Regions from separate parts of the Stenotrophomonas sp. YJH_SMC_135 genome, predicted to be linked through region 1. Evidence: predicted binding sites of a transcription regulator. Region 1 holds the regulator's gene; each other region holds the start of a gene.
The links. Region 1 encodes FliA, which starts transcription of late flagellar genes. Its sites were predicted from a motif close to TAAAGTTTNNCNNNCNNNGGCCGATAA; they were not measured.

Region 1 (7,355 bases):
AGCGAAGCATGCGGGTCGAGGTCGATCAGCAGCACGCGATGGCCGAGCGCGGCCAGGCCGCGGCCGAGGGCGAGGGTGGTGGTGGTCTTGCCGACTCCGCCCTTCTGGTTGGCGACTGCCCAGATGCGCATCGGATTACTCCTTCATTGCCGGGGGAACGGCGGCGCCGACGCGGCTGCCAGCCGGCACCGGTGGCAACGTCACCGGTGCGATGGGGGAGGTGGGGGCGCTGGCCGGCGTTGCGGCGGCCTGTTCGGTGACGGTGCTGCCGGTGGCGCCGGTGGCTGCGTTCAGGCGCTGGCCGAGCGGGTCCACCGAATGCGAGGTGTCGGCCAGGATGATGACCATCACCCGGCGGTTGCGGTTGCGGCCCTGTGCGCTGTCGTTCTCTTCGCGCGGGCGGAACTGGCCATAGCCGACCATCGCCAGCCGCGACGGCTGCACGCCCTGGTCGGCGAACAGATGCACCACGCTGGCGGCGCGTCCGGCCGACAGCTCCCAGTTCGAAGGGAAGGTGGCGGTGGCGATCGGCACGTTGTCGGTGTGGCCTTCCACGCGCACGCTGTTGGGCACGTCGCGCAGCACCTCGGCCAGGCTGGCCAGGGTCTGCCGCGCATGTACGTCCAGTGCGGCCGAGCCGGTGGGGAACAGGATGTCGCTGTTGATCTCGACCTCGATCCACAGTTCCGTGCGGCGCACGCTGATCATGCCGCGGTCGATCAGCGGCGCCAGTGCGGCGGTGAGCCGGTCGGCAATCGTGTTGAGCTGGCGCTCGGCACGGGCGATCTGCTCCTGGTTGTGCACCGACACCGGCATGCGCATCTGCGAAGCCATCGACGGCAGCAGCGTCGGGTCGTGCGAGGGCGCCGGCGCGGACGGTCCGATCTTGGTGCCGGACTTGATCACCGACGGGCTGTCCCAGCCGCCACCCTGCACCTGCTTGTTGCCCACCTGCACCGGATTGATCGTGCGCGGCGCGCCACCGAAGGCATCGGTGAGCGCGTCGGCCATGATCCGGTACTTGCCCTCGTTCACCGACGAGATCGCGTACATGACCACGAAGAAGGCGAGCAGCAGCGTCATCAGGTCGGCATAGGGGATCGCCCATGCTTCGTGGTTGGCGTGCTCTTCGTGGTGCTTGCGGCGGGCCATGTCAGTGCAGGAAGCCGGAGAGGTTGGTTTCGATGTTGCGCGGGTTCTCGCCCTGGGCGATCGAGATCAGGCCTTCGATGACCATTTCGCGGTCGCGCGTGTTGTGCGAGATCACGCTCTTGAGCTTGGCGGCGATCGGCAGGAACAGCAGGTTGGCCGAGGCGATGCCGTAGATCGTGGCGGTGAACGCCGCAGCGATGCCGTGGCCGAGCTTGCTCGGGTCGGCCAGGTTCTTCATCACCGCGATCAGGCCCAGCACGGCGCCGATGATGCCGAGCGTCGGTGCGTAGATGCCCATCGCTTCGAACACCTTGGCGCCGGCCTGGTCCTGGTGTTCCTGGCTGCCCAGTTCGATTTCCAGCATGTGCCGCATCGATTCGGGCTCGACACCGTCCACCAGCAACTGCAGGCCCTTGCGCAGGAACGGGTCCTGCTGCGCTTCCACCTGCGATTCCAGGCCGAGCAGGCCCTGGCGGCGGGCGATGTTGCTCCACTCGACGATCTGCTGGATCAGTTCGCGGCGATCGCTGTGCGGCGGGCGCACGACCCAGCGCACGATCTTGAACGCATGCTTGAACACCGCCGGCGAGGTGTGCAGCAGGATCGCGGCAACGGTGCCGACGATGACGATCACGAACGCCGCAGGCGACCACAACGACGCCAGGCCGGCGCCCTTGAGGATGCTGCCACCGACCAGCGAGGCCAGGGCGAGAAAGAGTCCAATGAGGCTGAGTCTATCCATGGATCCGGTATCGGCTTGTATGAATGGGACTTGAGACACCGGTACGGGCTACTGGTGCGACTTCACGGTTTTACGGGTTCAGCAAGCGGGTCAGTCGTGCTGGCTGCGCAGGCCATCCACATCCAGGATCAGCGCCATGCGACCATCGCCGATCAAGGTTGCACCGGCGTAACCGCGCAGGCCGCGCAGGGCCTTCGGCAGTGGCTTGATGACCACTTCCTCGCGCCCACGGACCTGGTCCACGACCAGGCCGAAGCGCGCTTCGCCGGCCTGCAGCACCACGATGGTCAGCAGGGTCGATGCGGCCGGCGTCACATCCAGCCACTGCCGCAGATCGACCAGCGGCAGCGTGTGCGAACGGCGGTCGAGCACGGCACGGCCATCGAACCAGCCCAGCGAGGTGCGCGGCGCGTGCAGCACCTCCATCACGCGCGCCAGCGGCAGCGCATAGACGTCCTCGCCGGCCTGCACCAGCAGGGTCGGCAGGATCGCCAGGGTCAGCGGCACGCGGATCAGGAAGCGGCTGCCGCGGCCCAGCTCCGACTGGATCTGGATCTGCCCGCTGAGTTCGCGGATGCGCGACTGCACCACGTCCATGCCGACGCCGCGCCCGGAAATATCCGTGACCTGCTGCTTGGTCGAGAAGCCGGGCAGGAACACCAGGTGCAGGCACTCCTCGCTGCTCAGGCGGGCGGCGGCTTCCGGATCGATCAGGCCCTTCTCGCGTGCCTTCGCGCGCAGCTTTTCCGGATCGATGCCGGCGCCATCGTCCTGCACCTCGATGCTGACGTAGTCACCTTCCTGCTGCGCCGACAACCGCACATGGCCCATCCGCGGCTTGCCCTGCGCTTCGCGCAGGTCGGGCATTTCCACGCCATGGTCGATGGCGTTGCGGACCAAGTGCACCAGCGGGTCGGCCAGCGCTTCGACCAGGTTGCGGTCGAGCTCGGTCTCCGCGCCGATCAGCTCCAGGTCCACTTCCTTCTTCAGCGAGCGGGCGACGTCGCGGGCGACCTTGGGGAAGCGCGAGAATACCTTGCCCACCGGCTGCATGCGGGTGCGCATCACCGCCGACTGCAGGCGCGCGGTGGCGATGTCCAGGGTGGACACGGCGCGGTCCAGCTCCTCGTCGCGCAGGCGCGCACGCAGGGTCTTGAGCCGGTTGCGCGACAGCACCAGTTCGCCGATCAGGTTGACGATCGCATCCAGGCGCTTGGTGTCCACGCGCACGGTGTGTTCGGCTTCGGCCAGCGGCTTGGCGGCCGGCTTGGCCACCGGTGCCGGTGCGGCCGCCGGGCGCGGGGCGGCGATCGGTGCCGGCGCCACCGCAGCTGCGGGCCTGGCGCCGGGTGCGGCGCCGCCGTGCAGCTGGTCGAGCAGGGCTTCGAACTCATCTTCGCTGATCAGGCCGTCGTCGGCCTTCTTTGCCGGCGCCACCGCAGTCGGTGCGTTGCCACCGTGCAGCTGGTCGAGCAGCGCCTCGAACTCGTCGTCGGTGATCAGGTCGCCGGCACCGGCCGTCGGTGCGGCGGCAGCGGCGGCAGGCGCTGCTGCACCTCCATGCACGTCGAACTGGGCGATCAGGTCCGGCGGTGCATAGCCCGGCTCGGTGCCGGAAGACACGGCATCGAGCATCGACTGCAGGTAGTCCAGCGATTGCTGGGCGGCGTCGAAGTGATGGGCCTGCAGCACGGCCTGGCCGGCACGTGCAGCGCCCAGCGCTTCTTCAGCGGCGTGGCACAGCTCGACCATGGCGGTGACACCGAGGAAACCCGCGCCGCCCTTGAGCGTGTGGTAGCCCCGGAACACCGCGTTGAGCTGTTCGGTGTCCTGCGGTGCCTGCTCCAGCGACACCAGCTGTTCGCCGAGGCGATCCAGGATTTCCTGTGCCTCGATGATGAAATCGGCAGTGATGTCGTCGGATACCGCGCTCATGCTTACAGCCCCAGATCCGACAACAGGTCGTCGGCGTCGTTCTGCGAGACCGCGTGGCGGTCCAGTCCCTTCAGTGCCGGCCCGGCCAGTTCCGGGTCGGTGCGATGCTGTTCCGGCGGCAGGCCGAGCGCGCCGAAGCCTTCATGCACGCGGCGGACGATGCCGACCACGCGACGGATGATCTGCCCGGTCAGGTCCTGGTAGCTCTGGGTCAGTGCGATCTCGGTCAGGTTGTGGCGGATGCGCTCCAGCTGCGCGTCCTGGCCTGGCTGCAGGCCTTCGGCGCGCAGCTGCTCGGTCAGACTGCGGCATTCCTCGGCCAGGTCCAGGGTGCGGTGGGTGGCCTGTTCGGTCATCGCCACCACGTGGTCCAGGCGTGCGCACGCATCGTCCAGTTCGCCGGCCTCGCTGGGCACGGTCGGCAGTTCGCCCAGGGCCTGCCCCAGCTCGCGGGCCAGCCGCGAGAGGCCACTCATCATCGGCTGCGTGCGCAGCGCGACCAGTCCGTCGATGCGTTGCCGCCAGGCGGCTTCGTCACCGGACTCCAGGGCATCCAGGGCTTCCTGCAGGCGCAGGGCGAGGGCGTTCTTGTCGACCGTGGTATCCATCAGGCGCTGGCCGCCAGGCGTTCGAAGATCTTGCCCAGCTTCTCTTCCAGCGTCTGCGCGGTGAACGGCTTGATGATGTAGCCGTTCACGCCGTTCTGGGCCGCTTCGATGATCTGCTCGCGCTTGGCTTCGGCGGTGACCATCAGCACGGGCAGGGTCTTCAGCTTGGCGTCGGCACGGATCGCCTTGAGCAGTTCGATGCCGGTCATCACCGGCATGTTCCAGTCGGTGACGACGAAATCGAAGGGCTGGCTCTGCAGCAGCGACAGCGCGGCATGCCCGTCCTCGGCTTCGGCGGTGTTGGTGAAGCCCAGATCGCCCAGCAGGTTCTTGACGATTCGACGCATGGTCGAGAAGTCGTCGACGATGAGGATGCGCATGTTCTTGTTCAAAGCAGAGTTCCTTTGTTGTTCATTCCGGGCGGCCGGGGGCAGTCGCCTCGGGGATGTTCATTCTTCCAGGCCGGCGTCGACGGCCTCGAAAATCTTCAGGCGGCCGCGCAGGCGCAGCACGGCCTGGCCATGGATCTGGCAGACCCGCGACTCGCTCACGCCGAGCACCGCGCCGATCTCCTTCAGGTTCAGCTCCTGCTCGTAGTACAGCGAGAGCACCAGCTGTTCGCGCTCGGGCAGGTGGCCGATGGCCTTGCCCAGCTCGCGACCGAACTCGCCGCGCTCCAGCACCTGCTGCGGGGTCGGGCCGCCCTGGGCGACGGTATCCAGTTCGCCCTGGTCTTCGATGCGCGACTCCAGGCTCAGCACCTGGCCACGTGCGGCGTCTTCCATCAGCCTCAGGTACTCGGGCAGCGGCATCTCCATCGCGGCGGCCACTTCGGTGGCGCTGGCGGCACGGCCCGTGCTCTGTTCCAGGCGGCGGATGGTGGCGGCGGCGTCGCGTGCACGGCGGTGCACCGAGCGCGGCACCCAATCGCCACGGCGGATCTCGTCGATCATCGAGCCGCGGATGCGGATCGAGGCATAGGTCTCGAACGAGGCGCCCTGGTCGGCGTCGTAGCTGCGCGAGGCTTCGATCAGGCCCATCATGCCGGCCTGGATCAGATCATCGACTTCGACGCTGGCCGGCAGGCGCGCGGCCAGGTGGTGGGCGATGCGTCGCACCAGGTCCGAATGCTGGGCGATGACCTCGTTGGCCGCCGAGCGCTGGACTTCCCTGTACTGGTGGGCTGCGCCTTTCATGCGGCCACCCCACGCTGCTTGAGGATGCGTTCGAGGAAGAACTCGACGCCACCGCGCGGTTCGGTCGGTGCCTGCCAGCGCGCGGTGCGGCGTGCGATCTCGGTGATCGCCAGCGCCGACGGGCTGGACGGATAGGCCTTCACCACCGGCTGCTGGCGCTGCACCGACAGGCGCAGCCAGTCATCCTGCGGCACGCAGCCCAGGTAGTTCAGCGAGACATCGGCGAGGAACTTCTCGCAGACGCGGGTCAGCTTCTCGTACAGCACGCGGCCCTCGTTCGGGTCGCGCACCATGTTGGCCACCACCTGGACGCGGTCCACGCCGCGCTCGCGCGACAGCACCTTGATCAGTGCGTAGGCGTCGGTGATCGAGGCCGGTTCGTCACAGACCACCACCACGGTGTCCTGCGCGGCCTGGCAGAAGGTCAGCACGCCGTCGGTGATGCCGGCGGCGGTATCGACCACCATGATGTCCAGCTCGCGTTCCAGTTCGGAGAACACGTTGACCAGGCCGACATGCTCGGCCGGGGCAAGCTCGGCCATGTGCCGGCGGCCGGAAGCGGCCGGGACCACCAGCACGCCGTTCGGGCCTTCGACGATGACGTCGTCCAGCGAGCAGCGGCCGGCCACCAGGTCGGCCAGCGTAAAGGTGGGGTTCAAGCCCAGGATCACGTCGATGTTGGCCAGGCCGAGGTCGGCGTCCAGCAGCAGCGTGCGCTTGCCCATGCCGGCCAGCGCCACCGCCAGGTTGGCGGACACATTCGTCTTGCCCACGCCGCCCTTGCCGCCGGTCACGGCGATGGTGCGCACAGGGCCGAGCGGCTCGCTGCGGGTGGCCGACAGCGGGAAGGTCTTGGTCAGCTTGGCGTACTCACGCGACGGCATGGTTCAACTCCGGGTTGCAGGGCATATCGGCCGCTCGGCGCAAATCTTCAAGGCGAAGTACAAGATTGGCTGCACTGGCCCGGTGCAGGTCCTCCGGGACGTCCTGGCCATCGGTCACCCAGGTGATCGGCAGGACGTGGTCCACGGCCACCGACAGGGCGTTGCCGAAGCGGCCGGTCTCGTCCAGCTTGCTCAGCACCAGGCCCTGCAGGTTGGCCGCACCGAAGCGGCGCACCACCTCGTCCATGTCGCCGAAGCTGGTGTTGGCCGGCAGCACCAGCAGGGTGCGCACCTGGCGCGCGGCGCGCAGCCACTGCAGCTGGGCGGCCAGGGCACGGTCGCGCGGGCCCAGGCCGGCGGTATCGATCAGCACCAGCTTGTAGTCTTTCAAGCGTTCCAGCAGCTGGTCCAGGTCGGTGCCGCTGTTGGCCTCGTGCACGGCGATGCCGAGCTGGCGGCCGTAGCCATACAGCTGTTCACGGGCGCCGATGCGGGTGGTGTCGGTGGTGACCAGGGCGACGTCACGCGGGGCGTGCTTCTCGGCGAAGCGCGAGGCCAGCTTGGCGATGGTGGTGGTCTTGCCGGCGCCGGTCGGGCCGACCAGCGCGATCACGCCGCCTTCCTCCAGCGGGTCGACCGGGGCGATCGGCAGCTTGCGCGAGATCAGCCCCAGCATCAGGCCGCGGCCACGATGGGCTTCGGTCTCCAGCGGGATCTGCATGGCCACGTCGCGGGCCAGCCCGGCGTCGAAACCGTACTCGTCCATCAGGTCCAGCGCGGTGGCGCGCACCGGGCTGCCACGCAGGCGCTCGTCGGTGAAGCGGTTCATCTCGCGCTC
Region 2 (7,355 bases), on a different contig from region 1:
AGCGTTGAAACTGCAATCGGCCGACAATGACTTCCATCGCCGCGACCTGTTCGAGGCCATCCAGCGCGGCGACTTTCCCGAATGGGAGCTGGCGGTGCAGCTGTTCACCGAAGAAGACGCCGACGCATTCCCGTTCGACCACCTGGATCCAACCAAGATCATTCCCGAATCGCTGGTGCCGTTGCAGGTGATCGGGCGCATGGTACTGGACCGCTGGCCCGACAACTTCTTCGCCGAGACCGAGCAGGTGGCGTTCTGCCCGGCCAACGTGCCGCCCGGCATCGACTTCAGCAACGACCCGCTGCTGCAGGGCCGCCTGTTCTCCTACCTGGACACCCAGCTGCTGCGCCTGGGCGGCCCGAACTTCCACCAGATCCCGGTGAATGCGCCGAAGTGCCCGTTTGCCAATCATCAGCGCGACGGCCACATGCAGATGCAGGTGCCCAAGGGCCGCGTCGCCTACGATCCCAGCTCGCTGCAGGACGACACCCCGCGCGAGACGCCTGCCGGATTCCGCAGCCATGCCAGCGCCGACGATGGCCGCAAGGGCCGCACCCGCGCGGAGAGTTTCGCCGACCACTACAGCCAGGCCCGGATGTTCTTCCGCAGCCTGGAAAAGCCGGAGCAGGCGCACCTGGCATCGGCGCTGGTGTTCGAGTTGTCCAAGGTGGAAACGCTGAAGGTGCGGGTGCGCACCGTCAGCCACCTGCGCAACATCGATGACGCGCTGGCGCAGCGCGTGGCCGATGGCCTGGCCCTGCTTGCGCTGCCCGACCCGGCCCCAACCGCCACGCCGGTGCTGGACATGCCACCCGCTCCCGAGGTGCGCGTGATCGGGCGTAACAAGCCCACCCTGCAGGGTCGCTGCATCGGCATCCTGTTCGACGAAGGCTCCGACGCGCGCGTGATTGCCAGCCTGAGCAAGGCCGTCCGGAAGGCAGGTGCAGACGTGAAGCTTGTCGCGCCAAAAGTGGGAGGCGCCAGGCTGAGCGATGGCGCATTGCAGGCGGCAGATGGGCAGCTGGCGGGCACCCCGTCAGCCGTGTTCGATGCAGTAGCCGTGGTGCTCAGCCTTGAAGCCGCGAAGGCCTTGTCGAAAGAGAGTGCAGCCGTCGAATTCGTCAGCCAGGCGTGGGCACACCTGAAGGCCATCGCCAGCGACGCGGGCGGCCAGGTGCTGCTGAAGGCGGCGCGCGTCGGCAACGACCCCGGCATCGTCGAAGCAGAAGACGCCAAGGCATTCCTGGCGGCGGCCGCCACCCGCCAGTGGGCGCGCGAGCCCAAGCTGCGCCTGCTGGCCTGACCACAACGACAGGAGAATCGTCATGCCACGTGGTGACAAATCCGCATACACCGAAAAGCAGAAGCGCCAGGCCGAGCACATCGAGGAAAGCGAACGTGATCGCGGCGCGAGTGAAGGCACCGCCGAACGCATTGCCTGGGCCACCGTGAACAAGCAGGACGGCGGCGGCAAGCGCGCCGGCAGTGCCCGCAAGGGCGCGAAGAAGGCGACCAGCAAGAAGGCTGCCAAGAAGGCGCCTGCCAGGAAATCGGCCACGAAGAAGGCCGCAACCAAGACGAAGGCGGCGAAGAAGGCACCTGCGAAGAAGGCGGTGGCGAAGAAGGCACCGGCTCGCAAGACCGCGACAAAGAAGGCCGCAAAGAAGACGGCGAAGAAGGCAGCGGTAAAGAAGGCGGGTACGGCCGCCGCGCGGGGCGCCGCCGCGAAGAAGGCAGCCAAGACGCGGGCCGCGAAGAAGACCGTGCGCAAGGCGGCGGCGAAGAAAGCCGCGCGCACGCGTGCACGCGGCTGAGTCTTCGATCAGGAGGGGAGCGCCCTCATCCATGCGGCAACTTCGGCTGCGGCTGCCTCGGCACGGGCCTGCAGCAGTAGATGCGGCCCTTCCAGCGATACGTGCCGGGCATCGGGCAACAAGACCTGCAGCTCGGCCACGCTGGGCGGCCACAACAGGTGGTCCTGTCGTGCATGCAGGCATAACGTCGGCAGCGTGAGCTTCGGCAACTGCGCGCGGACATCGATCTGCAGTGTCGCCGCAGCGCGCTGCCGCAGGATCGCGGTCGGTACCGCAGCGATCGCATGTCGCAGCTCGCGAAGGTTCATGCGTGTCCGCCAATGCCCCAGCAGAAGCCGGGCCAGCAACGCCAGCGGCGGCGGTGGCCATGCAGGGGCAAGCAAGCGTGCGCTCGCCGCTGGCAGCGGCACCGGTCGCCGCGCGAAGGTCGTACTCAGTATCAATCCGCGCAATCCCGGCGGTGAAGCCACCGCCAGTTCGATAGCCAGCGGCCCGGCAAACGATTCAGCCAGCAGCACAAAGGGAGAGATGGGAAGCTGCGCGCGCAGGATCGACGCCAATGTAACGTAGTCCTGTGGCCCGTGCATGGGCAGCGGCAGCACCTGCACGGTAACCCCCTGGTCCTGCATCGCTTCCACGAAGCATGTCGACAGCAGGCCGCTGCCATCCAGCCCGGGCAGCATCACGATCGGGAGCACCACGGCGTTCATCACATTGCTCACCTCTCAGCTCCCTTCGCACGGCTCGCTGCCCCGCAGCTTCGCTTATCGGCTCGACCCAGGGAAGTGCACGCCGCTGCTCGCGGCGCTACCCTGATGGCCCCGGACAGACGAGGAAGGCGGCATGCGCAAGCCACGCTGGCTCAGCTGGACCGGCATTGCCCTATGCGCGCTCTATCTCGCGCTGACCACCTGGCTGGTGCTCGATGCCCGGTCCAACAGCGACCCCAAGAGCGCCTACATCCTCATGCAACTGCCGGTGATGCTGCAGACCGCAGCACTCAACGTCATCGGCGTGGGACGCTGGCTTTCCGGAATGACCTGGATCACCGTCTACCTTCTGGTGATTCCTCCCACGCTTGGCGTCCTGTATGTGCTTGGGGCCATGCTCGGCAGCGTCCTGGAGCAATGAGGGCGATCCTCCCTGCTGCCTGAGCGGGCGATGGAAATACGGCCGCCCAAGGCGGCCGTATTCCTGTTGCTGCACTGGCAGCCCGCTCAGGCTACGCGACGGGACACAGCAGATACCGCCGCGCCTTCCACCTTGAATACCGCCACCGACGTGGTCAACGCATGTGCCTGCTCCTCCAACGCGCGGCTCGCCGCGGTGGCTTCTTCCACCAGGGCCGCGTTCTGCTGGGTCACCTGGTCCATCTGCACCACCACCTGGTTGACCTGCTCGATGCCGGCGGCCTGTTCCTTGCTGGCCGCTGCGATGTCGCTCATCAGCTGGGTGGTGCGCGAACTGGCCTGGGCGACGCGTGCGATCGCTGCTTCCGATTCAACGGTCACCGCCAGGCCACTCTTCACCTTGGCAGCGGCGTCTTCGATCAGCTCCTTGATTTCCTTGGCCGCGACGCCGGCGCGCTGCGCGAGCGTGCGTACTTCGCTGGCGACCACGGCAAAACCACGGCCCTGCTCGCCCGCGCGCGCGGCTTCCACCGCAGCGTTCAGTGCCAGGATGTTGGTCTGGAACGCGATGCCGTCGATAACGGTGGAGATTTCCGAGATGCGTGCCGAGGACTGATCGATCTCACCCATCACCGAGGCCATCTGCGCCATCGCCTGCTCGGTCTCGCGTACGGCGGCACCGGCGGCATGCGCTTCGCTGTCGGCCTGACGCGCCAGCTCGGCGTTCTGGCGCACGGTGGAGGTCAGCTCCTCCATCGACGCGGCAGCTTCCTCCAGGTTGGCCGCCTGCTGCTCCGTGCGGCGCGACAGGTCGTTGTTGCCGGCGGCCAGTTCCTGGGCCGCGTTGTTGATGCTGTCGGCAGCCACCTGGATGCCCCGCACAATGCCCGTCAGCTGCGCGGTGGTGGTATTGGCGTCGTCGCGCATGCGTGCGAACACGCCGTCGTACTCACCGTCCATGCGTGCGGTCAGGTCACCGTGCGAGATCGCGCGCAGCACGTCGGAAACATCGGCAATGCTGGCCTGCGAACTGGCCATCATGCCGTTGAGGTGTTCGACCATCGCCTTGAACTGATACTGGAACGCAGCAGCATCGCCACGCATGCTGAAGTCGCCGGCGCGAGCCGCACGGGCCAGTTCATCGATCTGCGCGTTGATCGCCATCAGGCTCTGCTTTACCGCGGCCAGAGTGCGGGTCAGCGTGCCCTTCTCGCCCGGGTAGTCCGGCAGGTCACGGCTGAGGTCGCCGATCGCGTAACGCTGCATCACTTCGGCCATCAGCAGCTCCACCTGCACGTGCGATTCGACCAGGCTGTTGGTGGCCTGCACCATGCGGCCGAAATCACCGGGGAAGGCACTGTCGTCCATGCGATAGCGGATCGCACCCGCTTCGTGCTGCTCAGCCATCTGCAGCTGCGCGCCGATCGCCGCCTGCACGCTCTGCCGCACGCTGGCCATGGCCTCGCCCAGCTGGGTCAGCTCATCCCGGCCACCGAGGCGGAACTCCTGGTCCAGCTGGCCCTTGGACAGCCGCTCGGCCAGGTTCACCGCGCGCGCCAGCGGGCCGGTCAGGCTGCGGCCGATCATCACCGAGGCGCCGATGCCGGCAAGCAGCGCGACGCCGCCCAGCACCAGCAGCTGCAGCAGGCTGCGTTCGCCCAGGCGGATCGCTTCGGCGGCAGCTTCACGGCTTTCCTTCTCCTCGAAGTCCACGCCATCGGACAGCGCCTTGTTCCAGCCGTTGGCCGCTTCTTGCACCGCGCCCAGGGTCAGCGCCACGGCGCCGGGATAATCGCCCTGCTCCATCAGTTCGCTGGTCTGCTTGTTGAGCGGGCGCGCAACGGCACGCTTGGCCGCGATGGTTTCCGCGATGGTCTTGCCTTGGGCATCGCTGGGCAGCGCCTGGTAGGCGGTCCAGCTGGCCTCATAGCGCTTGACCAGGTCGGCGATGCGCTTCTCGTCGCTGCCGCGGTCTTCGCCCTGACGGATCAGCATTTCGCGGCGCACGACCATCATCTGGTTGTTGGCATCGAGCATCTGCGACAGCAGGCGCACCTTGGCCACGCTGACGTCGACCACCTGCTGCATCGCGCGCTTCTGCACGACACTGGCAGTGGCGCCGGTGGCCACCACGGCGGCGACCAGCAGCAGCAACAGGCCAAAACCCAGCCCAAGACGCCAGGCAACCCTGACGTTCCTCAAGTAGTTCATCGGTACATCCAAAACGGGGGGATGCGCCCTTATCGGCGGCACGGCAGGCAATCTTGATCGCCCTCCATCGGTGGCTTCGGCCACGGTTCACCTTGGTGAGTCCCCGTCCCAGCGGCACCTGCCGCTGGCAATCGGCCGCAATTACATGCCTGCTCATGCGGGCATCAGATCCCTTTCACGGCGGCTCGGCGCCGTCTGCGGGCAAGGTGGCGGCGTACCTGCTGGAGATCCCAATGTCCTCATCTGTGTCCCGATCCACCCTGCTCGCACTCTCGCTGCTGGCGTCGCCGGCCTTCGCGCAGGTGCCGCCGCCCAACCTGCCCGCCCCCATTGCCGAGAAGGCCGGCCCGGACACCGCAGCGCGCTCCGCCCTGCACGCCCAGGTGCTGCTGGATCGCGCGAATTTCTCGCCTGGCCAGATCGATGGCGAAGTGGGCAGCAACCAGCGACGCGCGGTGGCGGGCTTCCAGGCCGCGCATGGGCTGACCGTAACGGGTGAGCTGGACGACGCCACCTGGAAGGCTCTACAGGCCGATACGATCACGCCGCTGGCCAGCTACACGCTGACTGCCGAGGATGTCGCCGGCCCGTTCCAGCCCATACCGAAAGGACCTACCGCACAGGCCAAACTGAGATCGCTGGGTTTCAGCAGTGTGGAAGAAGCCCTGGGCGAGCGCTTCCACGCCTCGCCGGAGTTGCTGAAGGTGCTCAATCCCGGCGTGGATCTGACCAAGGCTGGCAGCCGCATCCAAGTGCCCAACATCGCACCAGCGGCATTGCCGAAGGCGGCGAAGATCGTGGTCGACAAATCCGACTCCACCCTGCAGTTGCTGGATGCGCAGGGCAAGCTGATCGCGCAGGTGCCGGTGTCGTCGGGCAGCCAGCACGACCCGTTGCCGATCGGCGAATGGAAGATCCTGGGCGTGTATCGCGACCCGCCGTTCCACTACAACCCGAAGTTGTTCTGGGATGCGCGCAAGGGCGAAAAGAAGGCGACGCTGCCACCGGGCCCGAACAATCCGGTCGGCCGGGTCTGGATCGACCTGTCCAAGCCGCACTACGGCCTGCATGGCACACCCGAACCCAGCCACGTGGGCAAGACCGAATCGCATGGCTGCGTACGCATGACCAACTGGGATGCGGTGCGTGTGGCCGACGCAGTGGATACTTCGGTGCCCGTGGTGATGCAGGAGTAAGCCCATGCGTCTTTCGCAGCTGATCGTATTGGGCGTACTGCTGGGACTGGGGGCAGGTTGGTGGGTGCGTCGCGATGGGAGTGAGCCGGTAGCCGCCTCGCTGCCGGCAGCGCCATCGGCGGTGTCCGCCGCGCCGGTGGTCGAACCAGCGCCACGCGCAACGGCCCCACCCGCCACCACCGCGCCGCCGGCCGCGCAGGCTGCGGATGCACCGTCCGGCCTGCTGCTGCCGGTGCAGGGCATCCTGGCCTCGCAGCTGCGCGATACCTTCACCGATGCACGCAGCGAAGGCCGCGTGCACGATGCCGTCGACATCCTGGCCGATGCAGGTACTCCCGTACTCGCGGTGGCTGATGGCACGGTGGAAAAACTGTTCGACAGCGAACGCGGCGGGCTGACGATCTACCAGTTCGAGCCCAGCGGACGCTGGTGCTACTACTACGCGCACCTGCAGCGCTATGCCGATGGCCTGGCCGAGAAACAGGCGATCAAGCGCGGGGATGTGATCGGCTACGTCGGCAGCACCGGCAATGCCAGCGCCGAGGCCCCGCACCTGCACTTCGAAGTGCATGTGTTGGGGCCGGAGAAGCAGTGGTGGAAGGGAGAGTCGATCAATCCCTATCCCTTGCTGAAGTCGGCGGCACCGATGCCCGGCGCTGCTGGCGCCGCAACGCCACAGTGAAGACAGTCAACGCAGCCCCCGGAATCAGCAGGAACAGCGCCGCCATCTTCCAGAAAAAGAACGGCCACAGCCAGAGGTAGTCCAGGTCGGTCAGCTTCAGCAGACCCAGCGGCGGCTGCAGCTCGATGTCTGCAGTGCGTCCCGCCAGCGCCGGATCCACCTCCAGCACGGTTACCCGCAGCCATGAGCGGCCGCGTGGCAATGCGTCGCCGCGACCGTAACCAAAGTAGGAGGCCATGAGGCCGCTGGACTCAACCGATACCAGCGCGCGGTCGATGCCCTGCCCGGCCACTCCCCAACGCTCCCCTGCGCGGAAGTCTCC
Region 3 (7,355 bases), on a different contig from region 1:
CGCACCGCAGGCACCGCCGGTCACGCTTGTGCAGCGCCCCCTGTACAACACGCAGGAAGGTTATGGCAGCGCCATCGTTCCCGGCGTGGCCGAACTGATCGTGCACCAGACGCTGCTGATGGGCATCGGCGTCCTGCTCGGCGGCCGCCGCCTCGCGCTCGGCCGGCGCCTGCGCTTCGACCTGCCGACCCTGGCCGGCATGGCACTGGGCTTCGGCCTGATCGGCCTGTTCGGTCTGTTCTGGTATGCCGGGTTCACTGCCTGGGTGCAGGACTATCCACGCGGAGGCAACCCGCTGGGCCAGCTGCTGGGTGGCACGCTGTTCATCGCGGCGACGGTGGCCTTCGGCCTGTTCGTCGGCAGCTTCTTCCGCACCCGCGAACGCGCCTTCCAGTACATCATCGCCACCTCGATCCCGCTGTTCTTCCTCGCCAACCTGTCGTGGCCCTCGGTGATGACGCCACAACCGCTGGTCTGGCTGGCGCAGCTGCTGCCGACCACCTCCGGCATCAACCTGATGGTGCGCCTGAACCAGATGGACGCCAGCCTGGCCGAAGTCAGCCACGAACTGATCACCCTCACCGTCCTGCTGCTGCTCTACGGCAGCCTCGCCACCTGGCGCCTCCTCGCAAAAAAGGGGACGGAGGGGATTAAGTCGTAAGCGGCCGGTTGGGGGATTACGACTTAATCCCCTCCGTCCCTTTTTCCTGCAATGAAGAACGCCGGCGCAAGGCCGGCGTTCGAGTACTGCGATGTGGAAGGGGAAAAACGGGGGCCGTCGGCGATCGATCAGCGATAGACGCGTTCGCAGCGGCGCTCGACCACGCGGTCGCCGTTCTTCTGCTGGCTGTTGCCCTGGATCTGGCGGCCCGCCGCACCACCGGCAACAGCACCGGCCACGGTAGCGAGCTTCTTGCCATTGCCGCCGCCCACCTGGTTGCCCAGCAGGCCGCCGATCACCGCGCCAGTGGCCGTACCGGCGATGCGGTTCGGATCGCGCGAGTTGCGCTGCACTTCCACGTTCTTGCAGACCACGCGGCTGCCATCGTTGAATCGGCGTCCTTCATCGCGCGGGCCATAGGTCTGCGCGCCGGCCACCGACGAAGCCGCCAGCAGGGTGCCCAGCACAAGCAATCGGGTCGAGGTCTTCATGGCCATCTCCTAGGTTCCGGTATGGCGCAAGTGTCCTCCCGCGGCTGGCAACCGGAAGTGAAATGCGCGTGTCCGCGGCCTCATCGGCCATCGCGCGTTCAGGAAGAAAATCCGCGCCCATCACGATCAGCCATCGTGATGGGCGCCGTCTCCCTGCCGGCATTGCCCTCTGCTAGAACTCTTCCCACCCCCCGGCATTGGCTGCCAGTGTCGGCTCGATGCGCGGCGACAGCGTTGCCGCCCTGCGCACCGGGGTGACCTTCGCGGCCACCGCAGCCAGGGCCGGACGCACGGCTGCAGCCGCCGTTACCGCGCCGGTGCGGAACACCGAAACCGCCTCGGCCAGCAGGTTCGCCTGCTCCTCCATGGAACGCGCCGCAGCACTGGCCTCTTCCACCAGTGCCGCATTCTGCTGCGTGGTCTCGTCCATCTGCACCACCGCCTGGTTCACCTGTTCGATGCCCGAACTCTGCTCCTGCGAGGCAGCAGAGATATCGGCCATGATGTCGGTCACGCGCTGCACGGAAGCAACGATCTCGCCCATCGTGGTGCCTGCCTGTCGGACCAGCGCCGATCCATCGGCGACCTTGCCAACCGAATCTTCGATCAGGCCCTTGATCTCCTTGGCCGCACCGGCCGAGCGCTGTGCCAGCGTGCGCACCTCACTGGCCACCACCGCAAAGCCCCTGCCCTGCTCGCCGGCACGCGCGGCTTCCACCGCCGCGTTCAACGCCAGGATGTTGGTCTGGAAGGCAATGCCATCGATGACCGAGATGATCTTGGCGATCTTCTTCGACGAGGCCTCGATGGCCGACATCGTGGTGACCACCTGGCCGACCACCTCGCCGCCCTGCGAGGCGACACCGTGCGCACCGATGGCGAGCTGGTTGGCCTGGCGGGCGTGCTCGGCGTTCTGCTTCACGGTGGAGGTCAGCTCCTCCATCGACGCCGCCGTCTCTTCCAGGTTCGCCGCCTGCTGCTCGGTGCGCCGCGACAGATCGGTGTTGCCCGAGGCGATTTCGCCTGCCGCCAGGTTGATGCTGGACGCACTGGCCTGGATGCGGCCGACGATCTGCTTGAGCTGATCGACGGTCGCATTGCAGTCATCGCGCATGCGGGCGAACACGCCGTGGAAGTCACCCTGCATGCGCACAGTGAGGTCACCGCGCGAGATCGCCTGCAGCAGGGTCGACACCTGCACCAGGTTCTCGTCGGTGGTCTGCATCAGGCGATTGAGCCCGGCCACCATGTCGCGGAAATCGTAGGCGAAGCGATCTTCATCGCCGCGCAGGCTGAAGTCGCCCGCCGCCGCGGCCGTCGCCAGCCGGCGGATCTCGCTGTTGATCGCCGACAGGCTGGTCTTGGTCTCGTCCATTGCCTGGGTGATCGCCGCCTTCTCGCCCGGCAGCGGATCCATGTCCACCGACAGGTCGCCACGGGCGTAATGCTTCATCACTTCGATCAGCCGGTTCTGTACCTGCACGTGTGAGCCGACCAGCGCGTTGGTCTCGTGCACCATGCGCCCGTAGTCACCAGGGAAGGCACTCTCGTCCATGCGATAGCTGAGGCTGCCCGCATCGTGCTGGCGCGCCAACTCGCCCTGCGCCGCCATCACCGACTGCAACTGCGCCTGCATGCGCTGCATCGACCTGAGCAGCTGCGTGACCTCATCGTTGCCGGAGGCGTCAATGCTGTTGTCCAGCCGCCCATTGGCGATGCCGTCGGCCAGCTTCACCGCGCCTTCCAGCGGGCGGGTCAGGCTGCGGGTGATGGCCCACGCGGCCAGCGAGCCCAGTACCAGGCTCAACACGCCGAACACGATCGACAGCGTGCCGGTCCAGGATTCGGTTGAACGGTATTCCTCGCGGCTGCGCTCGGTCAGTGTCTCCTGATGCCGCAGCAGGGTCGAGATCGCTTCGTTCCACGCGGTTGCCAGCCCCTGCTCGGCAAGCAGTTCCTTGGCCGCGCCGTCGAAATCCCCGGCCTTCATGCGCTCGTGAAGATGCCGGGTGGAGGCGTCGGTGGCCTTGCGTGCCGCGTCGATTTTCGCCACCAGGGTATCGCCGGTCGCGTCGCGCGGAATCCTGATGTACCTGGCCCAGATACCGTCGTAGGTCTGCGACAGCTCCTGCGCCTTCTGATAATCCCTGTCAAAATCCTCGCCGCGCTTGATCACCATCAGGCGGCGGTGCATCAACACCGCGTTGTTGGTATCCAGCATGTCGTTCAACAGCCGCATCTTCACCATGTTGACGTCCACCACTTTCTCGAACTGGGCGGACTTCAGGTGATTTCCGTACAGCGCCAGGCCAACGATGGCCACGATGAACAGCAGCAGCAATCCAAACCCGGCACCCAGCCGGGATCCCACTCGGAGGTTGCGTAAGGCGAGCATCTCAATTCCCTTGATCATGGCCGTACGATCGATGGCGGCGCAGCACAGGGAAACTTTATGGGTCGATATTATTGTATCGATCCAAATCTATGGAACTGTGCAGACAGGTGTGAAGGAAACACTTAATGGAGGTGGTTATTCCTGCCGGGCATATCAATGCACGAGCACATCAATCGCAGTCATCACGCAGCGCTTGCGAGTCGTGACCGCAGAAACCGTCACTTGATGGACGGAGGGGGAGGATGAAGCCCATCGATTCCGGCACCCTTCTGTCCAGAGGAACAACGCGCTGCTTCGCGACTACCGTCAGGGCTGCAATCTGGCATCTGCCATCGCAGGGCCCCGACCCTTGAGTATTTCAACCCTGATGAAGGGGTCCAGACCCCATTGCAATCGACTGCCACTGATCTCCCACTTATTGACCTTCAAGTCAATAAAACTGCAGTCATTGAGATTTTCGTCGCTCTGGAAGTGGGAGACGGGAAGGTCACCCCATGCTGCACTGACCCACGCGCTGCGCTGAGGCAATACGGTCGAGGAGTGCATGGAAACTGCGTACTTTCTACTCATGCCTGTCCACGGAAATTGACTCCCAGGACCGCGCGACGGAAATTTCCTCAAGATACCGCTCAAGGTCTCTGAACGGAGAGACCCCTATAGCAGCGAAGGAGAACCACACGGCATCGCACTCGTCGCAGACAAATATCTGAACGCCGCGCTCCTTTACTTGAGCTTTCAACACCTCACCCTGCTCACAACGGGGACAGATCAAACAACCCCCATCGCACCGGAGATGCAGATACAAACTTACTGACCATCCCAGAAACAATTTCCCAGACCTTTCTTGCCGATGATACAGGAGGAGAATCTATTTCCATCACCCAGCCAGTCATCATTGACAGTGGAAGTTGAACGCGCCCGAGGGGGTCCTGCTGCCGATGGCACCAATCAATGAAGAAGAAGACTTCGGGCGAACTCTCTACCAGCTGATGGCCCTGCTATTGGCGATGGGTCACGTCGTTTTCTTCCCTGCAAACCGGCGCGCGCCACGACGGGAGTGCCGAGCACTTTGACTCAGCAAAGTAGTTTGCCAAACCCCAGCATGGGTCCGCAAAGCATCCGGCGCTCAGCCATGTCCAACGCACAGGGAACAACGCTACAGTCGAGATATGTCGCTCATCCTGCAGATCGAAGGCTGTGCCATTCACGACATCCCCAGCCTGTACGCGGAGATCAACCGCGTGTTCATGCCCGGCGAGGACTGGCAGCTCGGGCCAAGCCTGGACGCCCTGGATGATCTGCTGCATGGCGTCCATGGCGCGTTGGCCGGCCATGAGCGGGCAACGGTGATCTGGAGTGATATCGAGCACAGCCGCGCCGCACTGGGACGAACTAGCACATGCCAGTGGCTGCAGTCCAAGCTGGAAGCCCCGGGCACCTTCAACACGCGGACCATTGCGCGCCAGCTGGACGCCCTGCAACGGGGCGAGGGCCCAACCTACTTCGAGATCGTGATGGATATCTTTGCCAGCCACCGGCAGATCACCCTGGTCCCGGCCTGACCCCGTTGCTGTGCGGTACCCGCCTGCCACCGGTAGCCGCAGCCCTGTGCCCCAGCAGTTACCATGGACGGCCCTGTACCCGCTCCGTTGCCGCTGCCCTCCGGCGCGAACGGACGCCCCGGATTCACGAGCCCCATGTCCAAAGAAAAGTCCGCCGAACACACCCCGCTGATGAAGCAGTTCTTCGCAGCCAAGTCCGAGTATCCGGACCTGCTGCTGTTCTTCCGCATGGGCGACTTCTACGAGCTGTTCTACGACGACGCGCGCAAGGCCGCGCGCCTGCTCGACATCACCCTGACCCAGCGTGGCAGCTCCGGCGGCGCGCCGATTCCGATGGCCGGCGTGCCGGTACATGCCTATGAAGGCTACCTGGCGAGGTTGGTGGCGCTGGGCGAGTCGGTGGCGATCTGCGAGCAGATCGGCGACCCGGCGCTGGCCAAGGGCCTGGTCGAACGCAAGGTGGTGCGCATCGTCACCCCCGGCACCGTCACCGACGAAGCGCTGCTGGATGAGCGCCGTGACACCCTGCTGATGGCGCTGTCGCGCACGAAGCAGGGCTACGGCCTGGCCTGGGCCGACCTGGCCGGTGGCCGCTTCCTGGTCAATGAAGTCGAGACCGACGACGCGCTGGAAGCCGAACTGGCCCGACTGGAACCGGCCGAGCTGCTGGTGCCCGACGAGGAGAACTGGCCCGACTTCCTGCGCCAGCGCACCGGCGTGCGCCGCCGTGCGCCGTGGCTGTTCGACGCGGACAGCGGCCGCCGCCAGCTGCTGAACTTCTTCAAGCTGCACGATCTGAGCGGCTTCGGTATCGATGACAAGCCACGTGCCACCGCCGCCGCCGGCGCCCTGCTCGGTTATGTCGAGGAAACCCAGAAGCAGCGCCTGCCGCACCTGACCTCGATCGCGATGGAAACCGCCGGCGAGGCGATCGCGATGAACGCCGCCACCCGCCGCCACCTGGAACTGGATACGCGCGTCGACGGCGATACCCGCAATACCCTGCTGGGCGTGCTCGACAGCACGGTGACGCCGATGGGCGGGCGCCTGCTGCGCCGGTGGCTGCACCGCCCGCTGCGCCTGCGCGAGGTACTGGTACAGCGCCACCATGCGGTGGAAACCCTGATCGATCGCGGCAGCGATGCCGACATCCGCGAACAGTTCCGCCGCCTCGGCGACCTGGAACGCATCCTGACCCGCGTCGCACTGCGTTCGGCGCGCCCGCGTGATTTCTCCACCCTGCGCGATGGCCTGGGCCTGCTGCCGGCGGTGCGCGAAGTGCTGGCGCCGCTGGATTCACCGCGCCTGCAGGCACTGCATGCCGCCTTGGGCGAGCACGACGCGTGCGCACAGCTGCTGGCCAGCGCCATCGCCGAAATGCCGCCACTGAAGCTGAGCGACGGCGGCGTGCTGGCCGATGGCTTCGATGAAGAGCTGGACGAGCTGCGCCGCCTGTCCACCCATGCCGACCAGTTCCTGGTTGACCTGGAACTGCGCGAGCGCGAGAGCAGCGGCATTCCCACCCTGAAGGTGGGCTACAACCGCGTGCACGGCTACTACATCGAAATCAGCAAGGGCCAGTCCGATCGCGCGCCGGTGCACTACACCCGCCGCCAGACGCTGACCAATGCCGAGCGTTACATCACCGAAGAACTGAAGGCATTCGAGGACAAGGTGCTGTCCGCGCGCGACCGTTCGCTGTCGCGCGAGAAGTACCTGTACGAGCAGCTGCTGGATACCCTCGGCGCGCAGCTGGAACCGCTGAAGCAGTGCGCCGCTGCGCTGAGCGAACTGGACGTGCTGGCCGCCTTCGCCGAACGCGCGCAGGCGCTGGACTGGTCGCGACCGGAACTTGAAACGGCACCGTGCCTGAAGATCGAGCGTGGCCGCCATCCGGTGGTCGAGGCGGTGCGCGAGCAGCCGTTCGAACCCAACGATCTGGATCTGCATCCGGACCGCCGCATGCTGGTCATCACCGGTCCGAACATGGGTGGTAAATCGACCTACATGCGGCAGAACGCGCTGATCGTGCTGCTGGCCCACATCGGCAGCTTCGTGCCGGCCAGCCGGGCGCTGATCGGCCCGATCGACCGCATCCTGACCCGCATCGGCGCCGGTGACGATCTCGCCCGCGGGCAGTCGACCTTCATGGTCGAGATGGCCGAGACCAGCTACATCCTGCACCACGCCACCGCGCATTCGCTGGTGCTGATGGACGAGATCGGCCGTGGCACGTCCACCTACGA

Region 2: a site for FliA is predicted at 5,185-5,211, ahead of AC5P98_RS14700 (methyl-accepting chemotaxis protein). Genes of this name have one in related genera too.
Region 3: a site for FliA is predicted at 3,579-3,605, ahead of AC5P98_RS02350 (methyl-accepting chemotaxis protein). Genes of this name have one in related genera too.

What each region holds. Positions count from the first base shown of each region.
Region 1 is NZ_JCAFVN010000012.1:6,658-14,012, forward strand. Features, by position in the region: gene AC5P98_RS21455 (ParA family protein) at 1-131, opposite strand, end outside; gene motD (flagellar motor protein MotD) at 136-1,152, opposite strand; gene AC5P98_RS21465 (flagellar motor protein) at 1,154-1,894, opposite strand; gene AC5P98_RS21470 (chemotaxis protein CheA) at 1,985-3,829, opposite strand; gene AC5P98_RS21475 (protein phosphatase CheZ) at 3,832-4,437, opposite strand; gene cheY (chemotaxis response regulator CheY) at 4,437-4,829, opposite strand; gene AC5P98_RS21485 (RNA polymerase sigma factor FliA) at 4,887-5,633, opposite strand; gene AC5P98_RS21490 (MinD/ParA family ATP-binding protein) at 5,630-6,517, opposite strand; gene flhF (flagellar biosynthesis GTPase FlhF) at 6,504-7,355, opposite strand, start outside.
Region 2 is NZ_JCAFVN010000003.1:794,820-802,174, forward strand. Features, by position in the region: gene AC5P98_RS14680 (catalase) at 1-1,303, shown strand, start outside; gene AC5P98_RS14685 (hypothetical protein) at 1,326-1,814, shown strand; gene AC5P98_RS14690 (alpha/beta fold hydrolase) at 1,823-2,524, opposite strand; gene AC5P98_RS14695 (hypothetical protein) at 2,658-2,945, shown strand; gene AC5P98_RS14700 (methyl-accepting chemotaxis protein) at 3,032-5,155, opposite strand; gene AC5P98_RS14705 (L,D-transpeptidase family protein) at 5,389-6,351, shown strand; gene AC5P98_RS14710 (M23 family metallopeptidase) at 6,356-7,033, shown strand; gene AC5P98_RS14715 (hypothetical protein) at 6,963-7,355, opposite strand, start outside.
Region 3 is NZ_JCAFVN010000001.1:458,942-466,296, reverse strand. Features, by position in the region: gene AC5P98_RS02360 (ABC transporter permease) at 1-661, shown strand, start outside; gene AC5P98_RS02355 (glycine zipper 2TM domain-containing protein) at 790-1,158, opposite strand; gene AC5P98_RS02350 (methyl-accepting chemotaxis protein) at 1,325-3,547, opposite strand; gene AC5P98_RS02345 (barstar family protein) at 4,717-5,109, shown strand; gene mutS (DNA mismatch repair protein MutS) at 5,245-7,355, shown strand, end outside.